4 regions of the Chryseobacterium sp. SG20098 genome follow, and region 1 is predicted to be linked to each of the others. Evidence: riboswitches for the same ligand, from Rfam matches in the RefSeq annotation. Region 1 holds a riboswitch; each other region holds the start of a gene.
The links. A riboswitch is a leader RNA that binds a small molecule or an ion and turns the genes downstream of it on or off. The one in region 1 is predicted to bind cobalamin.
Positions count from the first base shown of each region.

Region 2: linked by a shared signal. The riboswitch ahead of RHP76_RS08180 (acyl-CoA thioesterase) and the one ahead of RHP76_RS17105 (TonB-dependent receptor plug domain-containing protein) in region 1 are both predicted to bind cobalamin.
Region 3: linked by a shared signal. The riboswitch ahead of metE (5-methyltetrahydropteroyltriglutamate--homocysteine S-methyltransferase) and the one ahead of RHP76_RS17105 (TonB-dependent receptor plug domain-containing protein) in region 1 are both predicted to bind cobalamin.
Region 4: linked by a shared signal. The riboswitch ahead of RHP76_RS08875 (TonB-dependent receptor plug domain-containing protein) and the one ahead of RHP76_RS17105 (TonB-dependent receptor plug domain-containing protein) in region 1 are both predicted to bind cobalamin.

Region 1 covers NZ_CP134622.1:3,740,449-3,743,602, reverse strand. Annotated here, with positions in the region: gene RHP76_RS17105 (TonB-dependent receptor plug domain-containing protein) at 1-1,143, opposite strand, end outside; cobalamin riboswitch at 1,253-1,438, opposite strand; gene RHP76_RS17100 (transporter) at 1,530-2,477, opposite strand; gene RHP76_RS17095 (cytochrome-c peroxidase) at 2,490-3,154, opposite strand, start outside.
Region 2 covers NZ_CP134622.1:1,790,128-1,793,281, forward strand. Annotated here, with positions in the region: gene RHP76_RS08170 (ATP-binding cassette domain-containing protein) at 1-205, shown strand, start outside; gene RHP76_RS08175 (hypothetical protein) at 236-1,036, shown strand; cobalamin riboswitch at 1,071-1,251, shown strand; gene RHP76_RS08180 (acyl-CoA thioesterase) at 1,366-1,749, shown strand; gene RHP76_RS08185 (DUF4932 domain-containing protein) at 1,924-3,154, shown strand, end outside.
Region 3 covers NZ_CP134622.1:257,949-261,102, forward strand. Annotated here, with positions in the region: gene RHP76_RS01170 (LytR/AlgR family response regulator transcription factor) at 1-337, shown strand, start outside; gene RHP76_RS01175 (Lrp/AsnC family transcriptional regulator) at 361-822, opposite strand; cobalamin riboswitch at 1,018-1,204, shown strand; partial or broken gene metE (5-methyltetrahydropteroyltriglutamate--homocysteine S-methyltransferase) at 1,383-3,154, shown strand, end outside.
Region 4 covers NZ_CP134622.1:1,948,313-1,951,466, forward strand. Annotated here, with positions in the region: gene RHP76_RS08875 (TonB-dependent receptor plug domain-containing protein) at 1-1,578, opposite strand, end outside; cobalamin riboswitch at 1,610-1,788, opposite strand; gene RHP76_RS08880 (T9SS type A sorting domain-containing protein) at 1,926-3,154, opposite strand, start outside.

The DNA.
Region 1 (3,154 bases):
ATAAGAAAAATTATCCAGATTGGCATCCAGGTTATTATACTGAAAATCTCCACTCAGGCTGACATCCCAATTGGGAGTGATTGAGTAAATATTGGAAGAGGAAAGATAAAGTTCCCTTTGGATGTATGTATTATCGGTATAAATAATAGACTGCGAACGAACTGTGTCCATGAAATGGGTATAATCGTAAGCAAATTTTGCTTTAAGCTGTGTTTCAAATTTCGGGAACAGTTTTTTTCTCAGATTAGCCTGTACAAAATAATTCTCATCGGAAAGCCTCGCTCCTCTTCCTTCAAAGCGCCCGTTAACAATAGGTGCCGGCATTCCGCGGTTTGAAATATAACCGTAGCCACGGATATTCCAGCTTCCGTTATTTAAAGTTCCGTTGAGAGAAGTTTCAAAACGTTTTGCTTTGATATCTGAGTCCTGTCTTTTTGCAATGGTATCATAGGCCTGTTGTCCATCAGGATATTTCTTGGCATAACGAAATCTGTAAATTCCATCACTCTGCATAAATTCGCCACTGAAGCTGGCAGAAACCCTGTCTGAAATTTTCTGTTCCAATCGGAATGAAGGATTAAAGAGATCAATAGATGCACTTTTTGCTCTTATCACCAAATTGGTTTTTCTATTTCCTTTAAATACGGGTGTTTTAGGCTGTAAATAGATAGACCCAGAAGAGCCAAAGTCCTTTGCTGGCTGAAAAATTTCACTTTTCTGTCCGTTATACAACGATATTTCTTCCAGATCATCCAAAGAGTACCTTCCCAGATCCACCAGTCCGTTTTGAGCATTTCCTAATTGAATTCCATCATAAAAAACCCCTACATGCTGGCTTCCCATGCTTCGGATGTTGATGGTTTTCAAACCACCCAATCCTCCGTAATCTTTAATCTGAACGCCTGAAAAATACCGCAGTGCATCTGCAACGGAATGACTGTTTAGTCTTTCCAGCTGTTCTCCCTGCAGCGTTTGTGCCGGAAGGATTTCTTTAAAATTCTTTTTGTAAAGATTAATTCCTTTAATCGTCTCTTCCTGAAGACTGTCCTTCTTCTTGGTTTGAGAAGATAAAAGTTGAGATGTAATCACCAATATTGTGAAAACAGCTTTATGAATTGCAGAAGTAATTAGTTTTGCTGCCATTAGCTCATTTAGGGTAATGAAGACGCTAATGGGGTATAAGAATACAACGACAAAGCACAGCTGTCACTGCACAGAATCATTGATGTCCTAAGCTTTATTCCACGAAAGCGTCAAACGATTATTGTCTGGCAGGTCTTCTGACTTACTCCATTTTTGAAATCCTTCCCATTAAAAAACAGTGGATATATTCTTCAAAAACTTTAGTGCGGAGCTTACAGCAGCGGGTCTGTCCCGGATTTTCACCGGATTCCCTTTTAAGAGCTTTTTACGGCTCACCAAATTCCGGCAAAGATAAATAATTATTCCTAATCCCCAACTAAAATCATGATTTATAAACAATTAAAGCTCCCGAAGGAGCTTTAACATCATTTATTGGGGGTGTCGCTTTAAATTCCAATATTCAGAAAAATACTGAATCTTGATTGAGCTTCAATATCTCCTCCCGCCAGATGCGTGTACATGGGAAGCATGATTTCACTTCCCAGGCTCAGCTTTTTGTAAGAGGCTTCAAATCCCAGTTTTCCGTACAAAGCACTACCAGCAGTATTCGGCAGTGCCTCATCAAACTGTTTGTTCTGAGCGTAGACTTCACCCTGAACCCCTGTTTTTACAGAAAAAATGGACTTTTCATTTCCTGCAACCTGATAAAAGCCTGTTGCTGCATAGTTCCATTGGTTTCCAAAACGGTAATTTTTCCTGTTCTCTGTTTTAATGGTGTAATCTGTATTGACCAGTACAGCTACTTTATTTTTCTGAAACTTATAATTCAAAGCGGCCTGATAATCCCAGCTTCCGGTTCCCAGCTGAAAGCTTGGGTTGACACCGGATGCCCCTTTTTCATCAAACTTCCCGAGTGGAATTTTCACTCCCAAACCTCCACTCAGATGATGGAAATTATCTTTAGAGCTCATCAGCTGGTAAATCCCCATCAGATTCAGATCTCCTATTCCATTGATTCTGATATCTCCCTGCATCGTTTTCTTTTCATGGAAATGGAAGGGCAGACTTGCATAAACACTTAGTTTTTTAGTCAGTGGAATCTTCCCCCACAGCTGCAACGTATTGAAATACTGATCCTGCGTGAGGTCTTTTACAAATAAGTTTTCCTTGGCTTTGTAATGCTGTGCAAAGTATTTGATTCCGATAAACTGTGGATTCAGCAAAGATTCAAAGCCGGAAGATCCATTTCCTGCAGCACAGCCGCACGCATCACAATCATCATCAAAATCGAATCTGTTAAGCGTTTCGGGAGCAACATAAGCACTGTCTCTGATGGTTTTTGCCTGATACTGATTCAACAGGATCAAACTTACTATCAATATAATCTTCTTCATGTTTTTTATAAATTATTCTGCAAATTTTGGATTGGATATAAAACTTTTATCCGATAATGTTTTCAGGAATGCAATGATCGATTGTTTTTCCTGACTGTTCATGGCAATTCCTACATGACCGTTCTGTTTCAGGCGGGGATCAAGATTGGGATTATCTTCCACCTGATCTGAATAGAAATTGAGTACTGCTTCCAAAGTGTAAAACCTTCCGTCATGCATATAAGGCGCAGTATATTCAACATTTCTCAGACTTGGAACCCGGAATTTCATCCAGTCAACCTGAGTAAGAGTAACCCTGTAACGTCCGGCATCTTTGAACTCTGTATTGTAATAGAGTCCTGTATTTCTGAAACTCTCATCGGTAAATAATTCGCCGCTGTGGCAAGAAGCACATTTCTGATTGAATAATGTCATTCCCTGAGATTCTGCCAAAGTCAACTGTTCTTTTCCCTGTCTGAATCTGTCATATTTTGAATCTGCAGAAATTAAAGAAGCCATAAACTGTGATAATGCTTTTAAAATTCTTTCGCCGGTAATGGTTTCGTCTCCATAAGCTTCTCTGAACAGTTTTTTATACTTCTGATCATCTTTTATTTTCGAAATAGCTTCCGGTATGGAGCTGTCCATTTCATTCACATCAGTAATCGGGCTGATAGGCTGCTCATTCAGATTGTGAA
Region 2 (3,154 bases), 2.0 Mb from region 1:
TAGCCTTTCTCCAAAAATTTCTGCAGCATTGAAAGCTGCAATCATTGAACAGTCTGCGTATAAGGGATTCATTATTTCTGATCATAATTATCAGGAAGTTCTTGATATTTCACACCAAATATTTCTTCTGCGTGAAGGCTATCTAAAACAAATAGAAGATTTAAAAGAACTGCAGCGGTATAATTATCTTCCGAAAAGCATTTAATTTATATATTTGAGGGATCAAAAAATTTTCATGATGACTTTCATAAATAAAGCATTCTATTTATCCGCTTTCAGTATTTTATCTATTGCTTTTGTAAAAGGGCAGACTAAAGTTCCTTTTGGAGTTGTAAAAGCTGAAGAAGGATATGCCAACGTACGTGTACATAAAGACGATTACCGAAAAATTGTAGACAAGATCCGTATGCGTAAAGGAGATGTATTTGTTTATGTAAAACCTGCTCCCGGAGAAACAGAATGGATCTGGATCAAATATCCGGAGAAACAGGATGACGACAAACCTTTTGTACGGTATGAAACTCTGGATAAAGAAGGAATGGTAAATAAAGGGCGTATTGCTTATGTAGACCAGCTTCCTGCCTACACTCCATCTAAATCTAAAAACGGAAGATCTCTTATTTTTACTGACAATTCTGATCCTAAGATTCCTACTGCCCAAAGAAGCAAAGTGGTGATTGATATTTATCCTTCCAATGCAGGATACCGTAAAAAGGAAAAAGATGCCGAAGGAAAAATTCTTACGATTGATAAAGTAAAACCATGGGGAATTGGAAATGACCTTCCGGAAGGTATGACCGAAATCAAATCCATCAGAGTACAGCAGCCCGGAAGAGGATCTGTTTTTGTAAGAGAAGCCATCAAAAATATGTTCCAGCCTACCATGGATTTTGAAAACGTTGGAGTAACCTCACTTGACAACGATAATATTTTTCTTTATATGATAAACGGTTCAGGGGAAAACAGATACACTACTCTCTGGACGATTAAGAAAGGAAGAGTAATCAGCCAGATTATTTACCATAATCCGGAATAAATTCATTATTTTTGCATTCGAAAAGTTTTTACGCTTATTCATCACAGAAATTGGTTCTGCATCACTGCAGATTAAAAGGGAACCGTGTGAAAATCACGGACTGTCGCGCAACTGTAAGTAACTGAAGTCTTTATCAAAGATCCACTGTGCGAGGCATGGGAAGGAGATAAATGATGTTACAAGTCAGGAGACCTGCCTTTTTCTTAAACATGTAACTTTCGCGATTTGAAGTTGTATTGATCTGATGGATTGTTTCAGGAATTCTATAAGTTCCTGTTATTATTCTGTTGTTTCCAATCATTTCCTATCGCTTTAATTAATAATGATATATGACTACAGAAGAAAGAATTGAAGCATCCGAAACCAGAATCTTTAAAGCGGTTTTCCCTAACACAACCAATCACTATGATACCCTTTTTGGAGGTACAGCGATGCAGCTGATGGATGAGGTAGCTTTTATCACAGCAACCCGTTTTGCCAGAAAAAGAGTGGTAACGGTAAGCAGTGACAAGATCGATTTTAAAAAACCTATTCCTGCCGGAACCATCGTTGAGCTGATCGGGAAAGTTTCATACGTGGGAAAAACCAGTATGAAAGTAAACGTTGAAATTTACACCGAGCAGATGTATTCCTATGAAAGAGAAAAAGCAATTATTGGTGATTTTACTTTTGTAGCGATTGACGAATTCAAGAAACCAATCCAAATACTATAAACAATAAAGTTTCGGGCGGCCTCTGGCCGCCCGAAACTTTTCCATTCAACACAACATAGTATATCTCAACCAAAGAATAATTGGAGTTCATTTGTTTTTATATTTACTTTTAGCATGGCAAAAAAATTATTTTTACATTGCTGTCACTAAAAACTATAGAAGAACCGATATTTCATGAAAAAGATTATTGTAATCATTACCCTTATCCTATCCATTACATTAAGAGCACAAAAAGACGTTAAAATTGAACTTTCAGAAAGTTACGAATTAGGAAATATTATTCTGGCCCTCACTGAATATGGCAGAACAGATCCTTATGACGTACAGAAAATCCCACCGTATTATGATGAAATCATCACGTATTTTGAGCCTGTAAAAGATCATCCTTTACTAAAAAAAGTAAATTATTCAAGAAAAGATTGGAAAAAATTCTTAGGCTTCCGAACTGATTTCTATGCATTTTCTTTTGATGAAAAAGGCTTACTTAAAAGAGATTTTCCTTTCAATTCCTTTGGTCCTAAAGAAGTAGATGAAAATCTGGAGCTCATCAATGATTTTGTAAAGAAATCAAATTACAGAACCTTTTATAAAAATCATCAGTCGTTTTACAATACTTTAATTGCCAATTACAAAGAGTATTATTACATCAATGATACTTATACTTTTTTGGATAAAATAGCAAAAAGACCAGCCAATGAAACAGATAAGAAATACATTATTGCCATATCTCCTTTGGTAGGCGGACAGAATTGCCACAGGGATATCAATAGCTCCTTAACTGTAGACTTTCCAAATATCGGAGAAGATCTTATCCTTGGAAATTTAAAAGGTAATCTCGCAAGAAGGATTCTTGATAATCACACCGTATTTTCAGAAATCGATCATGGGTATGTAAATCCTATTTCAGATCAGTACTCAAAGGAGATAACGGAAAGCTTCAACCTTACGAATTGGGATAAAAAATCAGGATACCCGGGAATAAATTCATTCAATGAATATATGACATGGGCTGTTTACGATTTGTTCATCAACGAAAAATTTCCAGAAGAAAAAACAGACAGTCTTTCAGCGATTTATCATAAAGTGAATATCCGACGCGGTTTTATTGCTCAGAATTTATTCTCGGAGAAGCTTATAGAGCTTTATAAAAAGGAAAAGAATCTGGAAAAATTATATATTCCATTATTAAAGTGGACGAAGAAAACAGGAAACAAAATTTCCCAGCCTTCCGTTGTCAATTCCAATAATAAAGACTTTGAGAAAACTGATCTCAATAATATCGTGGTACAATTCACAGAGCCTATGAAAAAAACAAAGACTCTTCAGCTCAAATTATATGAATACATTGATGGAAAAGAAACCCGCAATACCATCATTATCGTTAAAAATCCGGTCTGGTCTAAAG
Region 3 (3,154 bases), 1.6 Mb from region 1:
TAAGAAAAGATTCACTGTCAGTTCACATCAGGGGCTTTATTTTATCAATACGGAAGAGATCTCTTTCTTTGGAGCAGAAGAAGGAGTTGTTTTTGCTTTTGATACAGCAGGAAAAAAACATCTGTTGAATGAATCTACTTTAAAAGAAATTGAAATGCAGTTAAATCCTTCTGATTTTTTCAGGATCAACCGTAGTGAGCTTGTTCAGAAACATCATATTGAAAGAATAGAGCGATACAATAAAAATACACTTTCCGTTCAGATAAAAGGGCAGAAAGATCATCTTGTCACAAGCCAAAGCAATACTTCCTCGTTCAGAAAATGGATTGAAGAATAAATAGGTTTTCCGGTTTTATTCCATTAAATAGTCAGTCCATGGTTATTTTTTACCTCAGCCATCACAAACGTACTGTGGGTACTCCCTATGGAATCCACAGATCCAAGCTTATTGAATACAAAATCCTGATAATGCTTCATATCCCGTACCTGAACTTTCAGAAGGAAATCAAAATCCCCGGAAATATTGTAACATTCGGCAACTTCTTCGATTTCTAAAATCTCCTTTACAAAATCATAACCTATCGATCTGTCGTGAATTTTGAGCTTGATCTGGCAGAAAACCGTAAATCCGCGATTCAGTTTTTCGGCATCAAGAACGGCCGCATATCTTTTAACAAAACCTTCCTGTTCAAGCCTTTTTACCCTTTCAAAAACAGGTGAGGTAGAAAGATTTACCTCTTTCGCAAGTTCCTTAACGGTGAGTTTAGCATTTTTCTGGAGCAGCCTTAGCAGCTGTAAGTCCTTATCATCGAATTGTTCCACAGAATATTATTCTTTTAAATGATTAAAACATTCAAATGTACAGAATTTTATGCTTTTATTTTTGTTTTTAAAAGTTTAATTTGCTTAATTATTTGATAATAATTGTATTTTTATTCTGTATTGCTAATTTTACACAAAATTAAAAACTTTTACTGATGACCATAGTTAAAGGTAAAAGTACAGTTCTTTACAGATACTTCATCAAACAGAAAAGGTTTTACTTAACGTAGATTAATAGGGAATCGTGTGCAAATCACGAGCTGTCGCGCAACTGTAAGTAACACACCAAAGGTTTCTGTCCTTGCAGATCCACTGCCAAAAGCGGGAAGGATGACGGAAACTGTTACAAGTCAGGAGACCTGCCTTTACTGAATTGACAATGCTTTCGCGGTCTGAAGCTTTGGGGTCATACAGATAATATATCGGATTCGGGTATTTTCTTTTGTAAAGGAAATTACGCTGTCTGCTATGTCATGACTTTCCTGAAACTTCTTCCGATAAAACATTACGAAGCCTTTTAAAGAACTTTCCCAATAAGTTTAATTAAAAAGTTTTAAAAAATGCAAACTCACATCCTTGGCTATCCGCGTATTGGTAGCAAAAGAGAACTCAAAAAAGCCTGCGAACAGTATTGGTCAGGTAAAATCCTTTTGGAAGAACTTCTGAATACCGGAAGAACTATCTGTAACCAAAACTGGAATATCCAGAAAGAAGCAGGGATAGACCTTATCCCGTGTAATGATTTTTCATACTATGATCAGGTGTTGGATATGAGCCTTGTAGTAGGAGCCATTCCAACACGTTACCATGAAGTGGTGCTTAAAAAGAATAATACTGAATTGGATCTTTATTTTGCAATGGCAAGAGGATATCAGAAAGACGGATTGGATATCACTGCCATGGAAATGACCAAGTGGTTCGATACCAACTATCACTATATCGTTCCGGAATTTTATAAAAATCAACAGTTTAAACTGAGCTCAGATAAGATTTTCAATGAATTTGCCGGAGCAAAACAAGCGGGAATCAATGCAAAACCGGTGATTATCGGACTGGTTTCTTATCTGTTATTAGGAAAAGAAAAAGAAGAAGGCTTCGATAAATTGGATCTGGCTGGAAATCTTCTTCCAGTCTATACAGAGATTTTAACCAAACTTCAAGACCAGGGTGCGGAATGGATTCAGTTTGATGAACCTTTTCTGGCGTTGGATTTAACAGAAAAAGCCAAAGAAACGTATCTTTCTGTGTATGCCGAAATCAGAAAACGTTTTCCGAAACTGAAATTTATCGTTGCCACTTATTTTGACGGATTAAAAGATAATGCATCAATTGCTGTTTCCCTTCCGGTGAATACATTGCATATTGATCTGGTGAGAAATCCTGAACAGTTAGATGATATTCTGAATGTTATTCCGGAAAGCTTAGGCCTTTCATTAGGAGTAACCGACGGTAGAAATATCTGGAAAAATGATTACGAAAAATCATTGTCTTTCATCAGAAAAGCTGTTGAGAAATTAGGATCTGAAAGAATTCTGATTGCACCATCATGTTCATTGCTTCATTCACCTTGTGACCTTGATTTTGAAACCAGTCTTAATCCTGAAATTAAAAACTGGCTGGCTTTTGCTAAACAAAAAGTAAAGGAAGTCGTAACGCTTAAACAACTGGCATCCGGAACGGAAAATGAACAGGTTCTTGAAGCATTTGAAGAAAATAAAAGAGCCATTGAAAGCAGAAGAACTTCTTCTCTTATCCATAATGATCAGGTAAAACAGAGAGTGAATTCAGTTACTGAAAAAGATGCTCAGAGAATAAATACTTTCAAAATCCGTAAAGAAGAACAGCAGGAAGTATTGCAGCTACCATTATTTCCAACCACTACAATCGGATCATTCCCTCAAACCACAGAAGTAAGAAGCTGGAGAGCAAAATTTAAAAAAGGAGAGCTTACTGCAGAACAATATGATACCTTATTGAAACAGGAAACGCAGAGAACAATCCGCTGGCAGGAAGACATCGGAATTGATGTATTGGTTCATGGAGAATTTGAACGAAACGACATGGTGGAATATTTCGGGGAACAGTTGGAAGGATTTGTATTCACTAAAAACGGTTGGGTACAAAGCTACGGAAGCCGTTGTGTGAAACCTCCTGTGATTTTCGGTGATGTTTCCCGCCCGACTCCGATGACGGTGTATTGGTCTCAATATGCCCAATCTCAGACTGAAAAATGGGTAAAAGGTATGTTGACAGGTCCGGTTACGATTTTACAGTGGTCTTTTGTACGTGATGATCAGCCTCGTTCAGAAACTTGTAAGCAGATTGCTTTGGC
Region 4 (3,154 bases), 1.8 Mb from region 1:
GTAATCTATATTGGCATTTCCTCTGTGCATAGGAACGTAAGGTCTCTGCATTTTCGTTTCTTTATCAATAGACTTTGCATAATAGTATCCTGCATTGGCCCGGATTTTATGATTACCCCATTGTTTGCTAAAGGACAGCTGGGATTCTAATCCATAGGATTCAACTTTATTGACATTGAATGCCTGCCAGTATCCTTTAGCCGTTGGAAGCCATGCAATAAGATCTGTGATGTTCATATAGTATGGAGACAAAGTAAGTCTGAAATCTCCTGCTTTAAACACATTCGTCATATCGAGCTGGGTAGAGGTTTCCGGTCTCAGGTCTTTATTTCCTCCCGGTTCATAATAAATATCATTAAAGGATGGAAATCTGAAGTTTTTTGATACATTAAGGCTTACATCATACCATTTTGCTGCACTCCATTTTCCGGAGAACGAATACATCAACGGTGACTTCACATCTTCCACAAAATCTTTCTTGAATCCACCCTCAAAACGCAGATCTTTTGTTGCAAAATATCTTAACAATCCTGAAACAGAACCAATATTTCTGCTGACGCTGGATATTCCGTTTTGATATCCTTCTCCTTTATTAACCTGAAACTCTCCTATGATATTAAAATTCCACTTTGAATTCAGGAAATAATTAAAGTCATTTTTAAAGATATAATTTTTCCCGGTTCCACTACTTGATTTAGGCTGATTTAACGAACCAAAAAATTGAAAATTCTCTTCCGTATAAGCTGCTTTAAGGGAATTACTGAACTTTGTTTTGTTCCAGTCCCAGGAAAGAAGGCTTCTTACACTTTGAGTTTTATATTTCGTTTTTGTTCCCGTTTCTTCATATACAGGAAAGCGTTGTGAAGAATCAAAAAACTGGCTCTGCCACGAAATTTTATGATCGTTTGTGATTTTATAGGATGCTCCTACATTGAACGTTGTATTGTAATAACTTCCGTTTCTGTTGATATAGTTCAGGTCACTTACCTTATAATCATTTTCACTTACAGAATAATTTCCAGAAGCCTTAAAACTGAACTTATCATTGCTGTAAGAACCTTTTATAAAGTTATTATAGGTATTAAAAGAAGCCACTTCAGAAAATAAAGAACCATGGAAGCCTTTATTAAAATCCAGGGTATTATTCAGGTGAATACTTCCCCCGATGGCACCACTCCCATATACTACACTTCCACCACCAGCTTTTATACCAATCTGATCATAGCCGAACAAAGCAATATTATTAATATCTCCCTGTCCCAGAAAATTAGAATTGATATTAATTCCATTCCACACAAAAGCAGTCTGCTGAGCGGTAGTTCCCCTGAAAGAAGGTGAAGAAACGGCACCACGGCCATTTTCTTTGATAAAAACCTGTGACTGAAATCTCAGAAGTTCAGAAAGATTACTGGAGTTTTTCTCAGCATCTTCTGCCGAAATTATTTTTACGGGATGAAAAAGTTTCACCCTAATCATCTGATTATCGAAGACATAAACAGTATCGATGGCTTTCTCTTGTGCAAAAAGAAAACAGCCATAAGATGAAAAAAGCAGTACTAAAGATCTTTTTATATCCATACTTTTTTACTTTTCCTCCGAAAGCAATATGTTTTTTAATTATAATTCCGGCAGGTCTCCTGACTTTCGCATTCTGCACCTTCCCGTTATTAAACAGTGGTTTTTTGCAGAAACTTGAGTTGCGATTTACAGTTGCGGGGACAGTCCGGGAGTTACACCCGATTCCCTTTTCATTCCAAAATACTGGAAACCAAAATTTTTGCAAAGATAGTTTTTTATATGTATTCACCAAAAACCAGACTTTTCTATACACAACATGCTATCCTTTTGCTATATACACAAAAAAGAACGGCCGCTTTCAATATTGAAAACAGCCATTCATCCCACTACTTTACTATTTATATATGTTATTTTTTAATGAATTTATAAGTCTCTTGTTTTCCTCCCTTCATAGAGTATTGCAAAATATAATCTCCTTTTGACAGGGATGAAACATCAATCTGCCCTTCTACCGAATCAAATGATTTTACCTTTTGTCCCACCATATTATAAATTTCGGCTTTCTCTATTTTTCCTGTTCCTTTAAAATATAGAATATCAGTCACAGGATTAGGATAGACACCCATATTATTTTTCTCTTTCACTGCATCATGCACCGATAAAAATTGAGAAGTATCCAGATAAAAAGCGATCATCTGCCCTGAAGCATTCGTCCCTGATCCGGCAATTTTCTTTCCGTCCTGTGAAATGGCCAAAGGAAGCCCCATGGTTACTCCATTCGTTGCAATTCCCAAAGAGGCTGCATAATCATTCAGATTGATCCTTCCGGTAGCAGAAGTCCAGATAAAACCTTCCCCTGACATAGGAGGTGCTCCAAATGCTCTATAATATCCAATTACTTTTTTCCCATCAGCAGAAATCCCGGTGGCACCTCCTTTGAAGCTGAAAGAAGCATTAGGATGCGTTATATAAGTAAGTCCGCTCACAGCATTCCAGACATAGGGATTAGGATTTGCTGAGCCTATGATTGTATTTCCATCTGCAGAAATTCCTCCTGCTTCCCCTACATTATTTCCATTATTATCAGTAATAAAAGTTTCTACTCCATCCTGCCATTTAGCCCCACTTCTTGTTCCGGTTGGCTCATCCTGCCAACCTACAATTACTGTTCCTGCCGCATTGATTGCGTTTGCTCTGGAGCTGCGTCCTGCAACGATACTTCCCAGATCTACCATTCCGTTTGCTTCATCCCATTTCACAGCATGTGCGTTTGCAGCAGTAAGAAAACCTAAACCTACAATCGTGCTTCCATTGGTAGTCATCCCCCAGGTTGAACTTACACTACCGTCCCATCCTGTAGGAACAAGCCCGCCTCTGTTTACCCAGGTCGAAGTAGCTACATCATAGGTTGATATCTCATTAAATCCCGTTGCTGCATTTGTTATAGAGGACGAAATTTTGGTTCCGTCATTCGAAACAACAGTTCTACCCGCTGCCGGATAACCGTTTGATATAGAACCTATCTGTACAAGTCCTCCTGCTGCATTCCATTTATATATTCCTCCTGCGCTTGTATGCATGCTTACCACTCCATTGTCAGAGACTGCCCCTACATTATAATTTCCCAAACCTATTA